Regions from separate parts of the Cellulomonas sp. P5_E12 genome, predicted to be linked through region 1. Evidence: riboswitches for the same ligand, from Rfam matches in the RefSeq annotation. Region 1 holds a riboswitch; each other region holds the start of a gene.
The links. A riboswitch is a leader RNA that binds a small molecule or an ion and turns the genes downstream of it on or off. The one in region 1 is predicted to bind S-adenosylmethionine.
Positions count from the first base shown of each region.

Region 1 (4,282 bases):
TCGAGCAGATCGCCGATGCGGGGATCGCGCTGGCGGACGCCGAGGGCATCGACGCCGTCTCCATGGCCCGGCTGGCCGAGTCCCTCGGCTTCACGACGATGTCGCTGTACCGGTACGTGTCCTCCAAGGACGAGGTGCTGGCCCTCATGTCCGACCGCGCCGCCGGGCGCCCGCCCGTCCTCGGGCCGGACGTGGGCGGTTGGCGCGAGCGGCTCGAGCTGATCCTCGCCATCCAGCAGCCGATCCTGCGCGCGCACCCGTGGCTGGCGCGCACGACCACCGTGCTGCACGCGGTGGGGCCCGGACGGCTCGCGTGGATGGAGGGGATGCTCTCCGCCCTCGAGGACACGCCCCTGTCCGAGCGGCAGAAGGTCGGCGCGATCGGCCTGCTGGCCACGCACGCCCTGGACCAGCTGCGCGTGACCGAGGAGCTGACCGACAGCAGGCGCACGGCGGCCGTGGGTGCGGCGGACGGCGCCGACGAGTCCCCCGACCTGGGCGCCCTCCTCGGCGTCCTGGCGTCGCCGTCCGCGCACCCCGCGCTGCTCAGGGCGGTCGACGAGGGCGCGTTCTCGTTCGGTCCGGACGACCGAGCCGACGACGGCGACAGCCTCGACTTCGGGACCGTCCTCATCCTCGACGGCATCGAGCGCCTCATCGCGCTCGCGAGCCCGGCGTCCTGAGCCGCCCACAGACCCCGGCATGCACAGTGGCGCCGCGTCTGTGTCGGCGGTCGCGGGCAGACTCGACGCATGACCTCGCCCGACGTCCCGCGCACCGGCCGCTGCTTCGGCGACGGCAACCCCCTCTACGAGCGGTACCACGACGAGGAGTGGGGGGTGCCCGTCCACGGTGAGCACGCGCTCTTCGAGCGGTTCGCGCTCGAGGGCTTCCAGTCCGGCCTCGCCTGGATCACGGTGCTGCGTAAGCGGCCGGCCTTCCGCGCGGCGTTCGCCGGGTTCGACCCGGAGGTCGTCGCGGGGTTCGGCGACGACGACGTCGCGCGACTCATGGCCGACGCGGGCATCGTGCGCAACCGCGCCAAGATCGAGGCGACCATCGCCAACGGGCGCGCACTACGTGAGCTGCACGCCGCGGGGGGCACCCTGGACGAGGTCCTGTGGTCGCACGCGCCKGACCGGACCACCCACGTCCGGCCCGTGACCTGGGCCGACGTCCCGGCGCAGACGACCGAGTCCCGTGCGCTCGCCACCCAGCTCAAGTCGCTCGGCTTCCGGTTCGTCGGTCCCGTCACTGCGTACGCCGCCATGCAGGCCTGCGGAGTCGTCGACGACCACCTCGCCACGTGCCCGTCGGCCACGCCCCGTCACCCGTCGGGGTGAGCACTACTCCTGCCGGGTGACGCTGCCATGCGGGTCTCGGAACCGGGTGTGACGCGGACTACAGTGCGGGCCATGACGGAGATGCCCGACGACGACGCACGGCGCGATGCCGAGCGCGCGGCGGCGGAGGCTCTCGCGGACAACGTTGTCCCCGACGCTCGCATCCTCGCGGCCGTGCAGGACGGGCTGCTGTCCGTCCCCGCGGGCTCACCGAACTCGTGGTTCGACGTGCCGTCGCAGCGCAGTCGCATGCAGCCGGGGACCCTGTTCCCTCGCCGCCAGCACTGACGCGGTCCCGCCCCGGCCACCCGCGCTCCCGCCGTTCCGGCCCGGACGGCCAACCCCGGACACCCACGTCTCATAGGTCGAGCAAGGTTGCCCAGCATGTGATCGCCGGTCTACCATCGCGCCTACCATCCAGAGCGGCCGAGAGACCTGGCTCGACGACGCCGCAGCAACCCCCCTCCCCGCCGAGGGTGTGGGTGCTTCCGCCAGGGACGATGGAGTGAGCGATGTCCCCGCAGACCACGTGTCCCCGCACCGCACCGGTGCCGACCACCGGACCGGTCGCGCCGTGAGCGCGGCCGCCGTGGAACCGCGCACCCCCGGGCTGCACGCTGCGCCGGCGACCCGCCCGCAGACCGCGAACGACCGCCCCACCATCTCGTTCGAGCTCTTCCCGCCGCGCAACCCCGATGCGGCGCCGCGCCTGTGGGCCACCATCCGGGCGCTCGAGTCCGTCCACCCGGACTTCGTCTCCGTCACGTACGGCGCGTCGGGCAAGACCCGTGTCACCACGCGTGCGCTGGTCCGCCGGCTGCTGCGCGAGACGACGCTCAACCCGATCGCCCACCTGACCTGCGTCGGTACGTCCCGCGCGGAGATCACGGAGATCGTCGGAGAGTTCCTCGACGAGGGCCTGCGGTCGTTCCTCGCGCTGCGCGGCGACCCGCCCACCGAGCAGAGCGACTGGGAGGCGCACCCCGACGGTCTGCAGACGGCCGGCGAGCTGGTCGAGCTGCTGCGAGACATCGAGGCCCAGCGCTGCGCGGACAGCCCGTCGCAGGCGGTCCGGGCGCGGGTGCGACCGCTGTCCGTCGCGGTCGCGGCGTTCCCCCGTGGCAACCACGCCACCGGCGGCACACGCGCCCAGGACGTCGCCTCGCTCCTGGCCAAGCAGCAGGCCGGCGCCGACTTCGCGATCACGCAGGTGTTCTTCGACGCGGACGACTACCTGGGTATCGTGGCGGAGGCCCGCGAGGCCGGCGTGACCATCCCGATCATCCCGGGCATCATCCCGACCACGGACCCGGCCCGCCTGCTGCGGGTGCAGGAGCTGACCGGCGTCCCGGTGCCGGGCAGGCTCCTGGACCTGCTGGGCTCGGCCGACGACGAGCTCGACCGCCACCGCCGGGGGATCCGCGCGAGCGTCGACCTGGTCAACGGCGTCCTGGACGGCGGAGCACCCGGCGTCCACCTGTACACGTTCAACCAGCACCATGCCGCACTTGACCTGCTCGAGGGTGCACACCTCGACGGCGGAGCTCGGACAGCTCCCGACCTGGCCGGATGGCCGCAGGACACGGCACCCGCCCGACCCCCGAGGGACTGAACAATGAGCGAGACCCGCCCGAACTTCCCCGCGAGCTCCGTGCTCGGCTACCCCCGCATCGGCCCGCGCCGCGAGCTCAAGAAGGCCCTCGAGGCGTTCTGGGCCGGCCGCACCAGCGCCGACGAGGTCGAGGCGACCGCCGCCGGCCTGCGCAAGCGCACCCGCACGCGCCTGGCCGAGCTGGGCCTGGCCACCGACGTGCCGGCGATCCCGAGCGCGTTCTCCTTCTACGACCACGTGCTCGACGCGACCGCCGTGGTGGGTGCCGTGCCGGCCCGCTTCGCGGACGTCGTCGGCGCCGACGGCGCCCTCGACCTGGCGGGGTACTCGACCGTGGCCCGCGGCCGCGGCGACGACCTGCCGCTCGAGATGACCAAGTGGTTCGACACCAACTACCACTACCTGGTCCCCGAGATCGGCCCGGAGACGGTCTTCCGCTACGCGAGCAACCGCCCCGTGCGCGAGTTCACGGAGGCGCTGGCGGACGGCGTGCTCACGCGTCCGGTCATCGTCGGCCCTGTCACCTACCTCGCGCTGGCCAAGGCCACCGAGGACGCGCCCCAGGGCTTCGCGCCGATCGACCGCCTGGCCGACCTGCTGCCCGTCTACGCCGAGCTGCTGACGGACCTCGCCGCCGCCGGTGCCACCTGGGTACAGCTCGAAGAGCCCGCCCTGGTCTCCGACTCGATCGCCGTGCCCGCCGAGCAGCTGCTCGCCTCCGTCATCGAGGCGTACCGCGCGCTCGCCACCGACCTGGCCCGCCCGGACCGCCCGGCCATCCTCGTCGCGGCGCCCTACGGCGACCTCGGCGCGGCGTTCCCCGTGCTCGCCGCCACGGACGTCGAGGCCATCGGCATCGACTTGGTCCGCGGCCACGCGCCCACGGAGAAGGTCCCGGGCCTGGAGAGCAAGACGCTGGTCGCCGGCGTGATCGACGGCCACAACATCTGGCGTGCGGACCTGGACGCGAAGCTGCAGATCCTCGAGCAGCTCGAGGGTCTCGGCGCCGCCGCGGTCACGGTCGGCACCTCGACGTCGCTGTTCCACGTCCCGCACACGCTCGAGGACGAGCCGAAGCTCGACGCCACGCTGAAGACCTGGCTCGCGTTCGCCGACGAGAAGGTCGTCGAGGTCGTCACCCTGGCCGAGGGCCTGACCGAGGGTCGCGAGGCCATCCACGAGCAGCTGCTCGCCGCGACCGATGCGGCGACCTCGCGCCGCACGGCTCCCGGCGTCGTCAACCCGGCCGTCCGCGACCGCGTGGCCGCGCTCGACGAGGCCGCGTTCAGCCGCGGCTCCTTCGACGAGCGCAAGGCCGCCCAGGCGG
Region 1 is NZ_JBFUMP010000009.1:13,512-17,793, forward strand. Features, by position in the region: gene ACXJKA_RS09415 (TetR/AcrR family transcriptional regulator C-terminal domain-containing protein) at 1-683, shown strand, start outside; gene ACXJKA_RS09420 (DNA-3-methyladenine glycosylase I) at 753-1,343, shown strand; gene ACXJKA_RS09425 (hypothetical protein) at 1,416-1,631, shown strand; SAM riboswitch class I at 1,754-1,850, shown strand; gene ACXJKA_RS09430 (methylenetetrahydrofolate reductase) at 1,918-2,955, shown strand; gene metE (5-methyltetrahydropteroyltriglutamate--homocysteine S-methyltransferase) at 2,959-4,282, shown strand, end outside.

Region 2 (4,282 bases), on a different contig from region 1:
AACGCGGTCGAGGCGCCGGTGTGCCCGCTCGGGTACGCGGAGGTGGGCGGGGAGTCGTCCAGGTGCTCGACGTCGGGGCGCTCGCGGCCCACCACCAGGGCCGCGGTCATGAAGACGGCCGCCTGCACGGCGATCGCCATCGCGGGCACGATCGCGAGCCACCACTGCTTGGTGCGCCACCAGAACAACCCGACGAACAGCAGGCAGGCGCCGATGATGAACTCGGTGGTGCCGATCGCCGACAGGGCGGCCGTGACGGAGTTCAGGGCCGGCGTCCGCACGGAGACGAACCACCGGTTGACCGCCGCCTCCCCCGGCAGGCCGCCGAGCGGTCCGGTGATGAGGAACCCGACCCCGACGACGACGACCCACAGCCCGACGGCGGGCACGAGCATCCGGACCGCGAAGTCCCTCCAGGCCTCCTTGCGCGTGGGCGCCGTCGTGTCGAGCTCATAGCGGTGCAGGAAGGTGTGCATCATTCCTCCGTTTCGGGAGCAGTCGCGGACCAGCCGCTGTAGCCCAGGTAGGACGCGCCCACGAGGGCGGTGCCGAGCGCGAACCCCGCGACGACGTCGGAGGGGTAGTGCACGCCGAGCAGCACGCGGTCGAGCCCGGTGAGCAGGGTGACGGTGGCCGCGACGACCGGGACGATGATCCGTCCGCGGCGCCCGAGCAGCGGCCAGAGCAGCAGGGTCAGGGTCAGCGCCACCGCGGCCGTGTTCGTCGCATGGCCCGACGGGAAGCTGGAGCCGGGTGCGTGCTCGAGGGCGTCCTGCACCACCGGTCGCGCCCGCTGCACCACGCCCTTGGCGCCGAGCTGCACGGCCCACGCGGCCATGATGGTGAGGAACGCCCATAGCGCCCGGGTGGTCAGGCCGTGGCGGCGCCACACCCAGACGCAGACCAGGGTGGCCGCGAGGTTCACCCACTTCGCCTGGAAGAGCTGCTGCCACACGACCAGCGCCTGCTCGAGGTCCGGGTGCGCGCGCGTGAACGACGTGGCGCCCTCGATGGCCTGGCGGTCCAGGCGCAGGACGTCCTCCACCTCGGCCCGCACGACGTAGGCGAGCACGGCGACGGGCACCGTGAACGCGATCGCGAAGGCCCCGGCGCGCAGCAGCGCGCGGCGACGGAGCGGCAGGGGACGCATGCCGGAACGGTAAGTGCGTCGGCGTCGCCGCGCGCGGCGAGCCGCTCAGCCGACGATGGTGACGACCGTCCCGGCGGGTGCCTGCCACAGCAGGTCGAGCACGTCGTCCGCCACCCGGACACAGCCGTTGGAGACTGCCCCCGTGCCGCGCAGCGTGGTCGTGTGGATCGCGGTCGCCGAGGTGCCCGTCACCTTGTCGTAGTCGTCCATCGTCTCGCTCTGCGTCGAGAGCAGCAGGACGCGCGGCGTGGTGGTGCCGGGCTCCAGCCATCGGGTGCCGACGAGGAACCCGGGCACGTGCGGGGTCGGCTTGTCCGGGCTGCCGGTCGCCTTGACGGGGAAGACGCGCGCGGCCGCGCCGTCGTCGACCGTGATCGTCTGCGCGGCGGTGTCGACCTGGACGGTCCAGCTGGTGCCGGCCGCCTCGGTGTCGGCGGCGTCGATCCACGCGCTGCGGTCGTTGACCTGGGTGGTGTCCTGGCTGGGAAGCGCGCCGCGGGTGGCGAGCATGACGCGCAGCCACCGGCCGCGCTGGTCGATCACCGGCAGCGTGGTGCGGACCTGGAGCGTCAGCGCGGGCACGACGCCGACGGCGGCGCCCGCGGGTGCCACGCGTGCGGCGGTGTCGCGCACGACGACGACGGTCTGCCAGCGGCCCAGCGCCGGGTCGTCGTTGGCGCGCTGCGTGAGCCCGTCCGTGCCGGGCAGGCCGGCGACGACGTGCAGGGGGTCGGTGACCGGCAGCGCGGCGAGGTCGGCCGGCGGCGGCGTTGGGACCGCAGGAGCGACGGCCTTGGCCACGGCGACCGGGGCGGCGACCACCACGGGTGCCGGTGGCGCCACGTCTGTCTGGCCCGAGCACGCCCCGGTCAGCACGAGAACCGCGGTCGCGACGAGGGCGCCGACCTTCGTGCGTGCCACGCCCCACCTCCGCCCGAGGACAGCCGACGACGTCCCGAGAAGTCATCGTGCGCCTGCCACGCACGATCCGGCAAAGCGACCGACTGTCGGACATTCCATCTCACGATGTGGTCGGGTGTTTGACGCCCTCGCGGTCCCTGTCTAAATTCCCTACCAATAAGGTCAAGATTTCCAGTGCGAAGCCCCGGCTAGCTGGATGGCAACCCTCCGCATGGTGGGGTGCCCCGGGTGAGGACCTGGTCACGGCGGGATCTGTCCGCCGTCGACAACATGCGAGCCCCGGCAACCGCCGGGACGAAGGGACGGACCATGGACGCGACCGGGGCCACCACCCGTTCGATGCTGACGCGTTCCTGTCCGGCCCTCTGTCGCCGCTGACGCGCTGACCCACCCTCCGCACGCCCCGCGACCGGGGCGTGCGACGCGTACCCCCGAAGCGCCGCTGCGCTCGGCGAGGAGCGCGCGCCCTCTTCCCGCCTGGACGAACGGAACACCCGTGCCTGCCTCGCCCCGCCACGCCCACCTCGGCATCGATCTCAGCGACACCGGCGCTCACGCCGCCGCCTGGCGCGACCACGGTTCCCAGGGCCAGCGGCTGTTCGACGCCGCCCGCCTGCTCGAGCTGGTCGCCGTCGCGCAGCGCGGCGCCCTCGACTTCGTGGTCTTCGACGACGGCTTCGCGCTGCACCCGAGCCGGAACACCGCCCTGCAGGGCCGGCTCGACGCCGCCCTCGTCGCCGCCCGGCTGGCCCCGCGCACCTCGGGGATCGGGCTCGTCTCGACCGTCGGCACCACGCACACCGCGCCGGCGCACGTCGCCAAGGCCATCGCGACCATCGACCACGCGAGCCACGGCCGCGCCGGCTGGCAGGTCGGCTGGGACACCCGGATCGACGACGTGCCGACGGCCGGCCCGCGCTCGACGTCGGTCGAGCAGGCGGCCGTGGCGAGCGCGGCGGAGGCCGTCGGGGTCGTCGAGCGCCACTGGGACCGGTGGGACGACAGCGCGCCGGTCCGTCCCCGGTTCGTTGCGCACGACGGCGTGCACTTCGCGTCGAAGCCGTCGACCGCCGCCGGACGCCCCCCGCAGGGCCGGCCGCCGGTCGTCGTGCGCGCCGACTCCGCCGCCGCCCTCGACCTCGCGGGACGCCACGCCGACGTCGTGCGCGTCCGGGCGACGGGTCCGGACGACGCCGCGCGAGCCCGGCTCCGCGTGCTGGCCGCGGTCGCGGCGGCGGGTCGCGACCCCCGCGACGTGCGAGTCCTGGTCGACGTGCACCTCGTCGCCGGACCGGACCGGGCGAGCGCTGTGGCCCGGCACGAGATGCTTGCCGAGCTCGAGGGCGTCGACACCGGCACCCTGTCGTTCGTCGGCACCACAGCCGGCTTCGCCGAGCTCGTCTCCACCTGGGTGGACGACGAGATCGCCGACGGGTTCGTCGTGCGGCCCGCGTCGGTGCACACGGACCTGCCCGCCCTCGTCGACGGCATCGTCCCGCTGCTCCGCGCCGCCGACCGGTTCCGCGCCGGCTACCCCGGCAGCTCGCTGCGCGACACGCTGGGCCTCCCGATCGCCGCCGCCCGCTACGCCGCGACGGCCTGACATGACGACGACCACGACCAGCGCGCAGCTCACCGTCGCCTCGTTCGGCCTGCTCGACGAGGCCGTGCGCCCGATGCTCGACGAGCTCGCGCACGAGTACTCGTCGCGGTACGGCGACCGGTTCGGCGTCGACGCGCTGCGCGAGGAGCTCGAGCGCTACCCGGCCCACCAGTTCGCGGCGCCGGACGGCGCGCTGATCCTGCTGCTCGAGGACGACGTGGCGGTCGCCGGCGGTGCCTTCCGCCTGCGCGCCGAACCCGAGCTGGGGGACGCCGCGCGGCTGACCCGGCCCGGGACGCGGGACTTCGACGGGCTGCCGACCGTCCGGACCGCCGAGTACAAGCGGATCTGGACCCACTCGGCGCACCGCCGGCGCGGTCTGTCCCGCCGGGTGCTCGCGGAGCTCGAGACCCGCGCCGTCGAGGCCGGCTACGAGCGGCTGTACCTGACCACCGGCCCACGCCAGCCGGAGGCCGCGGCGCTCTACCTGGCCACCGGGTTCACCCCCCTCTTCGACACCGCCGCGGACCCCGAGGACATCGGGCCGCTCGCGTTCGAGAAGTGGCTCTGTACGGACCCGCCCCCGTCCCGTCCGTCCCTCACCGCCT
Region 2 is NZ_JBFUMP010000010.1:55,335-59,616, reverse strand. Features, by position in the region: gene ACXJKA_RS10390 (phosphatase PAP2 family protein) at 1-476, opposite strand, end outside; gene ACXJKA_RS10385 (phosphatase PAP2 family protein) at 476-1,150, opposite strand; gene ACXJKA_RS10380 (L,D-transpeptidase) at 1,196-2,071, opposite strand; SAM riboswitch class IV at 2,232-2,349, shown strand; gene ACXJKA_RS10375 (LLM class flavin-dependent oxidoreductase) at 2,568-3,674, shown strand; gene ACXJKA_RS10370 (GNAT family N-acetyltransferase) at 3,676-4,282, shown strand, end outside.
Region 2: linked by a shared signal. The riboswitch ahead of ACXJKA_RS10375 (LLM class flavin-dependent oxidoreductase) and the one ahead of ACXJKA_RS09430 (methylenetetrahydrofolate reductase) in region 1 are both predicted to bind S-adenosylmethionine.

Region 3 (4,282 bases), on a different contig from region 1:
GCTGATCAAGGACGCCCGGATCGCGATGCTCACCACGGTGTCGGCGGACGGCTCGCTGGTGAGCCGGCCCATGGGCGTGCAGGACGTGGACTTCGACGGGGACCTCTGGTTCTTCGCCGAGGAGGGCAGCCACAAGGTGCACGAGGTCGAGGGCGGCAGCCCCGCCAACGCGGCCTTCTCGGACTCGACGGCCTGGGTGTCGGTCTCGGGTCGCGCCGAGGTGGTCCGCGACCGCGCCAAGATCAAGGAGCTGTGGGGCACGTCGGCCGAGGCCTGGTTCCCGGACGGTCCGGAGACGCCCGGCGTGGTCCTGGTCGTGCTCCGCGGCGAGACGGCGGAGTACTGGCACGCCAAGGGCGGTCGCCTGACGACGGCGTTCAGCCTGGTGAAGGCCAAGGTCACCGGCGAGCGCTACGACGGCGGCGAGAACGAGACCGTCCGGCTCTGAGCGGTCACATCGACGCGACGAGGTTCACCAGCAGCGCGATGATCACGGTCCCGAACAGGTAGCTGAGCAGCGCGTGCCCCAGAGCGGTGCGCCGCATCGCCGACGACCCGAGGTCGGTGTCGGAGATGGCGAAGCTCATGCCGACGGTGACGGCGACGTACGCGAAGTCGGTGTACCGCGGCGCCTCCCGCATGTGGAAGTCGATCCCGCCGGCGTCGTCCGTCAGGTACATCCGCGCGTACCGCAGCGCGAACACCGTGTGGATCGCGGCCCAGGACGCGAGCACGCTGGCCAGCACCGCGATCGTCGGCAGCAGCTGACCGATCTCCCTGTCGACCAGGACGAACCCGATCCCCGCGAGCGTCACCAGCGCGGCGGCGAGGACGACCGCGTGCGCGCCGAACCTCGTCGGCTCCTCGCGGGTGGCGTGCGACGCGGTGTCCTCGGGACCCATCGACGCGATGGCCGCCCACGTCCACACGACGAACACGGCGGCCACGGTCGCCCAGCCCGCCAGAACCGCGGCGACCACCGAGGTCCAGCCGACGATGGCGGCGACGGCGACCCCGGCCAGCACGCCGACCAGCAGACGCACCAGCGACGACGAGTTGCTCACGCCGTCAGTGTTCCGCGCGGGACCGACGCGATCGGGGAGGCGTCAGCCGGCGAGTGTGTCGAGCGCCTGCGCGAGGTCGTCGATCAGGTCCGCCGGGTCCTCGAGGCCCACCGAGAGCCGGACCGTCGTCTCCGCGATGCCGACGGCCGCACGACCCTCGGGACCCAGCTTGCGGTGCGTCGTCGTCGCGGGGTGCGTGACCATCGACTTGGCGTCGCCGAGGTTGTTCGAGATGTCGACGATCCGCAGCGCGTCGAGCACGCCGAACGTGACCTTCTTCGCGACGTCGGGCTGCGCACCCTCGGGCACCGCGAGGTTGAACGTCACGACGGTGCCCCCGCCGGACTGCTGCGCGAGCGCGAGCTCGTGCTGCGGGTGCGACGGCAGGTACGGGTAGCGGACCAGCGAGACGCCGGGCTGCTGCTCGAGCCACGTCGCCACCTGCAGGGCCGACGCGGTCTGGTGCCGCACGCGCAGCGACAGCGTCTCGAGGCCCTTGAGCAGCACCCACGCGTTGAACGCCGACAGCGACGGCCCGGTGTTCCGGATGAGCGTCTGCACGGGACCGTGCACGTACTCGTCGGTGCCCAGGATCGCGCCGCCGAGCACGCGCCCCTGCCCGTCGATGTGCTTGGTCGCGGAGTACACGATGACATCCGCCCCGAGCTCGAGCGGGCGGGAGAGCACGGGCGTGGCGAAGACGTTGTCGACGATCACGGTCGCGCCCGCGGCGTGCGCGAGCCGGCTGACCGCCGCGATGTCGACCAGGTCCTGCATCGGGTTGGACGGCGTCTCGAAGAACACCACGTCCGCCGGCGTCGACAGCGCCTCCTCCCACTGCGACAGGTCGTGGCCGTCGACGTAGTCGGTGCGCACGCCCCACTTGGCCAGGATCTCCTCGAAGATCACGACCGTGGACCCGAAGAGCGCCCGCGCAGACACGATGCGCGACCCCGACTGCACGATCGCGGCGATGGACGTGAAGACGGCGGACATGCCGGACGCGGTGGCGTACGCGGCCTCCGCACCCTCGAGCAGGCGCAGCCGCTCCTCGAACGTGGACACCGTGGGGTTGCCGTAGCGCGAGTAGAGGAACCGGTCGGCCTCGCCGGCGAAGGCGGCCTCGGCCTCGGCGGCCGCGTCGTAGACGTAGCCCTGCGTGAGGAACAGCGCCTCGGAGGTCTCCTGGAACTGCGAGCGCACCAGCCCGCCGCGCACGGCGAGGGTGTCGGGCCGCAGGTCGGTGCGCGGGGTGCGGCGGTCGTCCCAGTCGCCGGGGCCGGGGACGCGGCGGGGGCTCACGCCTGCCGCCAGGGCAGACCGGCGGCACGCCAGCCGGAGTGGCCGCGGTGGCCGTCCGCGCCGACGTCGCCCTCGAATCCCTCGAGCACGTTGTAGGCCGGACCGAGCCCCGCCGACGTCGCGGCCTGCGCGGCGGCGACCGAGCGCACGCCCGAGCGGCACAGGAAGACGACCGGCCGGCCGGCCGTGACGCCGGCGTCGGCCAGCTGCTTGAGGAACTGCGGGTTGGGCCGTCCCGACGGGTACGACACCCACTCGACGAGCGCCGAGCGGCCGTCGATCTGGGCGGGGTCGGCGATGCCGACGTAGCGCCACTCGGCGTCGGTCCGCACGTCGACGAGCACAGCGGTCTCGTCGGTCGTGAGGAGGTCCCAGGCCTGCTGGGGGGTCAGGTCGCCGGCGTAGCTCATGCAGATCCTCGTCTCATCGGTCCTGGCGGTAGCACCCTCGGCCGGGCACAAGGTGCCCGCGGGTTGCTGCGGCGTCGTCGAGCCAGATCTCTCGGCCGCTCTGGATGGTGCCGGTGATGCTACGCGCGGCGGCACCGTCGCTCCAAGTAGTGGACAAGGTGTCCCGGCAGGCGAGACGAACCGCGCGGTGCGTTGACAGGCGCCTTGGGCTGCCGCGACCCTCGTTGCAGGTCATGAGCGCCAGCGTCAAGCCCCGGCTCGCTGGCCGGCAACCCTCCTCCGCGGTGGGGTGCCCCGGGTGACGACCTGGCCGCGTCCCGTCCGGGACCCGGCAAGCGCGGGGTTCCACCTGTCGTAGGTGTCCCCCCGGAACGTGTCGGAGGACTTCCATGACCATCATCGCCGAGCGCGCCTCGTGTGCCTCCGTCGACGAGGTGAGCGCGCTGCTCCCGGTCGTCGGCGGCACCACCACCGTCCCGCTGGTCGACGGCACCCAGCGCGTCTACGCCAACCTCGACTACGCCGCCAGCGCCCCCGCGCTCGAGGCCGTCGCGACGCGTGTGACCGAGGTGCTGCCGCTGTACGCGTCCGTGCACCGCGGTGCCGGGTACCTGTCGCAGGTGTCCACCGCGCTGTACGAGTCCGCGCGGGAGACCATCGCGCGGTTCGTCGACGCGCGTCCCGACGACGTCGCGATCATCACCCGCAACACCACGGACTCGCTCAACCTCCTGGCCGGCGTCGTGCCGGACGGCGGTCGCGTGCTCGTGCTGGACGTCGAGCACCACGCCAACCTGCTGCCCTGGGTGCAGTCGACGGAGCGCCACGGCAACCGGACGACGATCCTGCCCATCAAGGACACCGTGGCCGCGACGCTCGACGCCCTGCGCGCCGAGCTCGCCCGCCAGCCGTACGCGCTGGTCACGATCACGGGCGCGTCCAACGTGACGGGGGAGGCGCTGCCGATCGACGAGGTCGTCGCGCTCGCCCACGCCGAGGGCGCCCGCGTGGCCGTCGACGGCGCCCAGCTGGTGCCGCACCGCGGCTTCTCGCTGGCGGCGACCGACGCCGACTACGTGGCGTTCTCGGGCCACAAGACGTACGCACCGTTCGGCGCGGGGGCCCTGGTCGGCCGCCGCGACTGGCTGGACACGGGCACTCCGTACCTCGCAGGGGGAGGTGCGGTGCGCGACGTGCGGACCGATCGGACCGTCTGGCAGCCGGCGCCCGCACGGCACGAGGCGGGTTCGCCCAACGTGCTCGGGGCGATCGCCCTGGCCGAGGCGTGCGACCAGCTGGCGGCCCTCCCCGCCGGCGCCCTCGCCGCTCACGAGGAGGCCCTCCGGGCGCGCCTCGTCGAAGGACTGTCGCGCATCGACGGCGTCGAGATCGCGCGCATCTGGCCCGACTCCGCGGCCCCCGTCGGCGTCCTCACGTTCACCGTGCCGGACCACGACCCGGGCCTGGTCGCGGCCTACCTCGCCGCCGAGCACGGCATCGGCGTGC
Region 3 is NZ_JBFUMP010000002.1:190,463-194,744, forward strand. Features, by position in the region: gene ACXJKA_RS02285 (pyridoxamine 5'-phosphate oxidase family protein) at 1-448, shown strand, start outside; gene ACXJKA_RS02290 (DUF1345 domain-containing protein) at 453-1,064, opposite strand; gene ACXJKA_RS02295 (O-succinylhomoserine sulfhydrylase) at 1,107-2,303, opposite strand; gene ACXJKA_RS02300 (rhodanese-like domain-containing protein) at 2,363-2,776, opposite strand; SAM riboswitch class I at 2,787-2,887, opposite strand; SAM riboswitch class IV at 3,006-3,120, shown strand; gene ACXJKA_RS02305 (aminotransferase class V-fold PLP-dependent enzyme) at 3,166-4,282, shown strand, end outside.
Region 3: linked by a shared signal. The riboswitch ahead of ACXJKA_RS02300 (rhodanese-like domain-containing protein) and the one ahead of ACXJKA_RS09430 (methylenetetrahydrofolate reductase) in region 1 are both predicted to bind S-adenosylmethionine.

Region 4 (4,282 bases), on a different contig from region 1:
CGACGTCAGGCCGGCCCGCAGCGACGTCGCGAGGCCGTGCGAGCCCACCGTGGCGGGCACGCCGCGGCCGCGCAGCAGGTCCGCGATGGCGGCCACCGAGCGGACCTCGCGGAACGCCTCCTCCGGGTGGGAGTGGATCGCGTGGGCGACCTCGAGCACGTCGCCCTCGCCCGCCTTGGCCGCGGAGCGCACGAGGGCGCGCGACGGCTCGTCGGCGCCCGGGAACGGCGACGTCAGCGGGATGAACGACGCGCGCCGCCGCTCGGTGAGGGCGTGGAGCTCGTCGAGGAACGCGGTGGACGGGATGCTCATCCGACGGGCGCCTCGGCGGGCAGTCCGGCGTCCTTCCACGCGGGGAAGCCGCCTTCGACGTGGACCACGTTGGTGAAGCCCTTGGCCCGCAGCTCCGCGGCGACCGGGCCGGAACCGCGCACGGAGCCGCACACGACGACGATCGGCGTGTCCAGCGCCAGCACGGGGGCGTGCCGGGTGGCCGCCGTCAGGTCGAACTCCTCGTCGATCGCGTAGCGGTCGCCGATCGTGGCGCCCGGGATGGCACCGGTGCGGGACCGGCCGGCCTCGCTGCGCACGTCGACCAGGAACGCGCCGGCGGCCACGCGCTCGGCGGCCTCCGTCGGGCTGACGACGGGCGCCAGCCCCGCGGCCTCCTCGAGGCTCAGGTGCTCCGCGGGCGCGCCGGGGCGGGCGGTGGTGTCGGTCATGGTGATCTCCTGGTGGTGGGGGCGGGACAGAACAGGTCAGCGCAGCGGGAACCCTTGCGCCTCGAGGTGCGACCGCAGCTGGTCGCGGCCGTTCAGCGCGGCGGGCCCGGACAGCCGGGTGAGCACCCGCTCGACCCACGAGTGGGACAGCCCCTCCTCGGCGTAGAAGTCGCCGATGCGGCCCTCGTAGTCGGTGACCGCGTCGGCGTGCTCGGCGTCGTCGTAGGTCTCGTGGTGCAGGACCGCCGCCTGCGGCAGGCGCGGCTTGACCCGGGTGTTCTCGCTGAGGTCGGGCCGGCCGACCACGAGCCCGAACGCGGCGAAGACGTGCTGCGGCAGGTGCAGCAGCTCCGCCACCTGCACGGGACGGTTGCGCAGCGCGCCGATGTACACGGTGCCCAGGCCGAGCGACTCGGCGGCGAGCACCGCGTTCTGCGCCGCGAGGGCGGCGTCCACGAACCCGACGACCGCCGTCTCGAGGTAGGCCGCCCCCTCGGTGGGCGCCTCGTGCGCCGCCGCGATGGCGTGCGCCCGGCCGAGGTCGACGAGCCACACGAGCAGCAGCGGGGCCTGGGTGATGTGGGCCTGGTCGCCCGCGAGCGCCGACAGTGCCGCCCGGCGTTCGTCTTCCCGGACGGCGACGACGCTCCAGAGCTGCAGGTTCGAGCTGGTGGCGGCGGACTGGGCCGCGGCGACGATCGCGGCGAGCTCCGCCTCCGTGACCTCGTCGGGCAGGTAGCGACGCACGGAGCGGTGTGCGAGCTGGAGCTGGATGACGTCCGAGCTGGCGACGTCGGCGGGCGCGGCGCCGCCTCCGTAGCGGGCGGCGACGGTGGACGGGAGGAGATCGACGGGCATGGCGCAGGAGCGTCAAGGTCAGCCCGGTCCATGTCAACGATCGGGAGCCGCTTCTCACATCTCGGATAGCGGGTGGTTTGTCCACCTGGTGAGAAGGCCCGCACGACCGTTGACGGGGACGGACGGCGTGCCTACCTTCGCCGCGGTCTCGAGCCCCGACGACAAGCCCTGGCTGGTCGGGCAGCAACCCTTCATGTGACGGGGTGCTCCAGGTGACTACCCGGCACGGCACCCGCCGTGCAAGCACAGATGCGCCGGACCATCCGGCAGAACGAGGACGATCAATGCGCGCCATCCCCCGGGCAGAGACATGAACCGCTACATCGGAGCCCGCCTCGCGCAGGCGCTCCTGGTGCTCTGGGCCGCCTACACGGTCTCCTTCGTGGTGCTCTACGCGCTGCCGGGCGACCCGGTCTCGCTGATGTACGGCAGCGAGTCGTCCGACGTGTCTCCCGAGCAGCTGGACGCGCTCCGGGCGCAGTACGGGCTCGACCAGCCCCTGCCGGTCCAGTACGTGACGCGGCTCGGCGCCGTCCTGCGCGGCGACCTCGGCACGTCGGTGGTCCTGCACCGCCCGGTGACCGGGCTGATCGCCGAGGCCATCCCGCCCACGGCGGCCATCGCCGTCGCCGCGTTCGTGCTCGCCCTCCTCCTCGGCGGCGGCCTGGCGATCGTGGCGACGCTGGTGCGCAGCCGCGGCCTGTCGAACGCCCTGCTCGGGCTGCCCCCGCTCGGCGTGGCCATCCCGTCGTTCTGGTTCGGCCTGATGCTCGTGCAGTGGTTCTCGTTCGCGAACCCGATCTTCCCCGCGGTCGGCAACAAGGGGTTCGCCTCGATCGTGCTCCCGGCCGTGACGCTCGCCGTGCCGACGGCCGCGCTCATCGCGCAGATGCTCTCGCGGTCCCTGCGGCACAGCCTCGGCCAGCCCTACGTCGACACCGCGCGCGCCAAGGGCGCCGGGGCCACCCGCGTGCACTTCCGGCACGCCCTGCGCAACGCCTCCCTGCCGGCGCTCACGGTGATCGGCCTGGTGATCGGGGAGCTGCTCGCCGGCGCCGTGGTCACCGAGACCGTGTTCTCGCGCGCCGGGATCGGCCGGCTCACCGCCACCTCGGTCAGCGCCCAGGACCTCCCCGTGGTGCAGGGCATCGTCCTGTTCGCCGCCGCGGTCTTCGTGCTGGTCAACCTGGTGGTCGACCTGCTGTACCCGCTGCTGGACCCCCGGATCGCCCGGCGCACGCGGCCGACGAAGGTCGCGGTCCCGGTCGAGGTCGAGGCCGACGACGTCGCGCCGGCCCGCCGGCCCGTGACGGCGGGGGTGTGAGATGACCGACCTCCTGAACGAGAAGCTGGCTCCCGACGACTTCGCCGCCACCTCGCCCGACCGCCTCGCGGACGCCCTGCGCGACCGCCAGGACGCGGCGACGCCGGGTCGGTTCGCCTGGCTGGGCGAGCTCGCCCGCAAGCCCGGGCTGCTGCTCGCGATCGCCTGGCTCGCGCTCCTGCTCGTCGCCGCGTTCGTGCCCCAGCTGCTCGCTCCCGGCGACCCGCTCACCGGCGTGCCCGCCGACAAGCTGCAGCCCCCGTCGGCCGCGCACTGGTTCGGCACCGACCAGCTGGGCCGCGACCTGTACACGCGGGTGGTGCACGGCACGCACCTGACCCTCGAGGCCGCGCTCGTCGCGGTCGGCGTCGGGCTCCTGGTCGGTGCGCTCGTGGGCCTGCTCGCCGGGTTCGTCGGCGGCCTGTTCGACGACGTCGTCATGCGCGCGGTCGACGTGCTCCTGTCGATCCCGGCGCTGCTGCTCTCGCTCGCGCTCATCACCGCGCTCGGCTTCGGCACCGTCAAGGTCGCGATCGCCGTCGGCCTGGCCAGCGTCGCCACCGTCGCGCGCATCATGCGCTCCGAGGTGCTGCGTGTCCGGTCGTCGGTGTACGTCGAGGCCGCGCACGCCGGCGGCAGCCGCTGGTGGTCCGTCCTGTTCCGGCACGTGCTGCCCAACGCGGCGGGTCCGGTGGTGGTCCTGGCCGCCCTGCAGCTCGGGGCCGCGATCCTGGCGGTGTCCGCGCTGAGCTTCCTCGGCTACGGCGCCCCGCCGCCGGCGCCCGAGTGGGGTGCCCTGGTGTCCGGCGGCCGCGACTACCTGCGGACGTCCTGGTGGCTCACCACGCTGCCCGGCCTGACCATCGCCATCAGCGTGCTCGCCGCCGGCCGGATCTCCCGCGCGGTGGACCATCCCGACGGAGGTGCCGCATGAGCGAGCGTCTGCTCACCATCACCGACCTCGCGGTCGCCTACAAGGCCCGCCGCGGCACGGTCCGTGCCGTCCGGGACGTGTCGCTGCACGTCGACGCGGGCGAGACCGTCGCCGTCGTGGGCGAGTCCGGCTCCGGGAAGTCGACCACCGCGGCCGCCGTCGTCCGGCTGCTCGCTCCCGCCGCCGTCATCGACCACGGCAGCATCGACCTGCTGGGGCACGACATGGCCCGCGCCTCGCAGCGCGAGCTGCGCGCGGTCCGCGGACTCCTCGTCGGGCTGGTGCCGCAGGACCCGACCGTGTCGCTCAACCCCGTGACCCGCGTGGGCGAGCAGGTGGCCGAGGTGCTGCGCATCCACGGCCTCGCCGACCGCAAGAACGCCGCGATCGAGGCCGTCGAGGCCCTGCGCCGCGCCGGCCTGAGCAACCCCGAGGTGCGGGCAC
Region 4 is NZ_JBFUMP010000032.1:15,862-20,143, forward strand. Features, by position in the region: gene ACXJKA_RS18535 (M20 family metallopeptidase) at 1-312, opposite strand, end outside; gene ACXJKA_RS18540 (rhodanese-like domain-containing protein) at 309-722, opposite strand; gene ACXJKA_RS18545 (nitroreductase family protein) at 759-1,580, opposite strand; SAM riboswitch class IV at 1,725-1,832, shown strand; gene ACXJKA_RS18550 (ABC transporter permease) at 1,891-2,904, shown strand; gene ACXJKA_RS18555 (ABC transporter permease) at 2,906-3,838, shown strand; gene ACXJKA_RS18560 (dipeptide ABC transporter ATP-binding protein) at 3,835-4,282, shown strand, end outside.
Region 4: linked by a shared signal. The riboswitch ahead of ACXJKA_RS18550 (ABC transporter permease) and the one ahead of ACXJKA_RS09430 (methylenetetrahydrofolate reductase) in region 1 are both predicted to bind S-adenosylmethionine.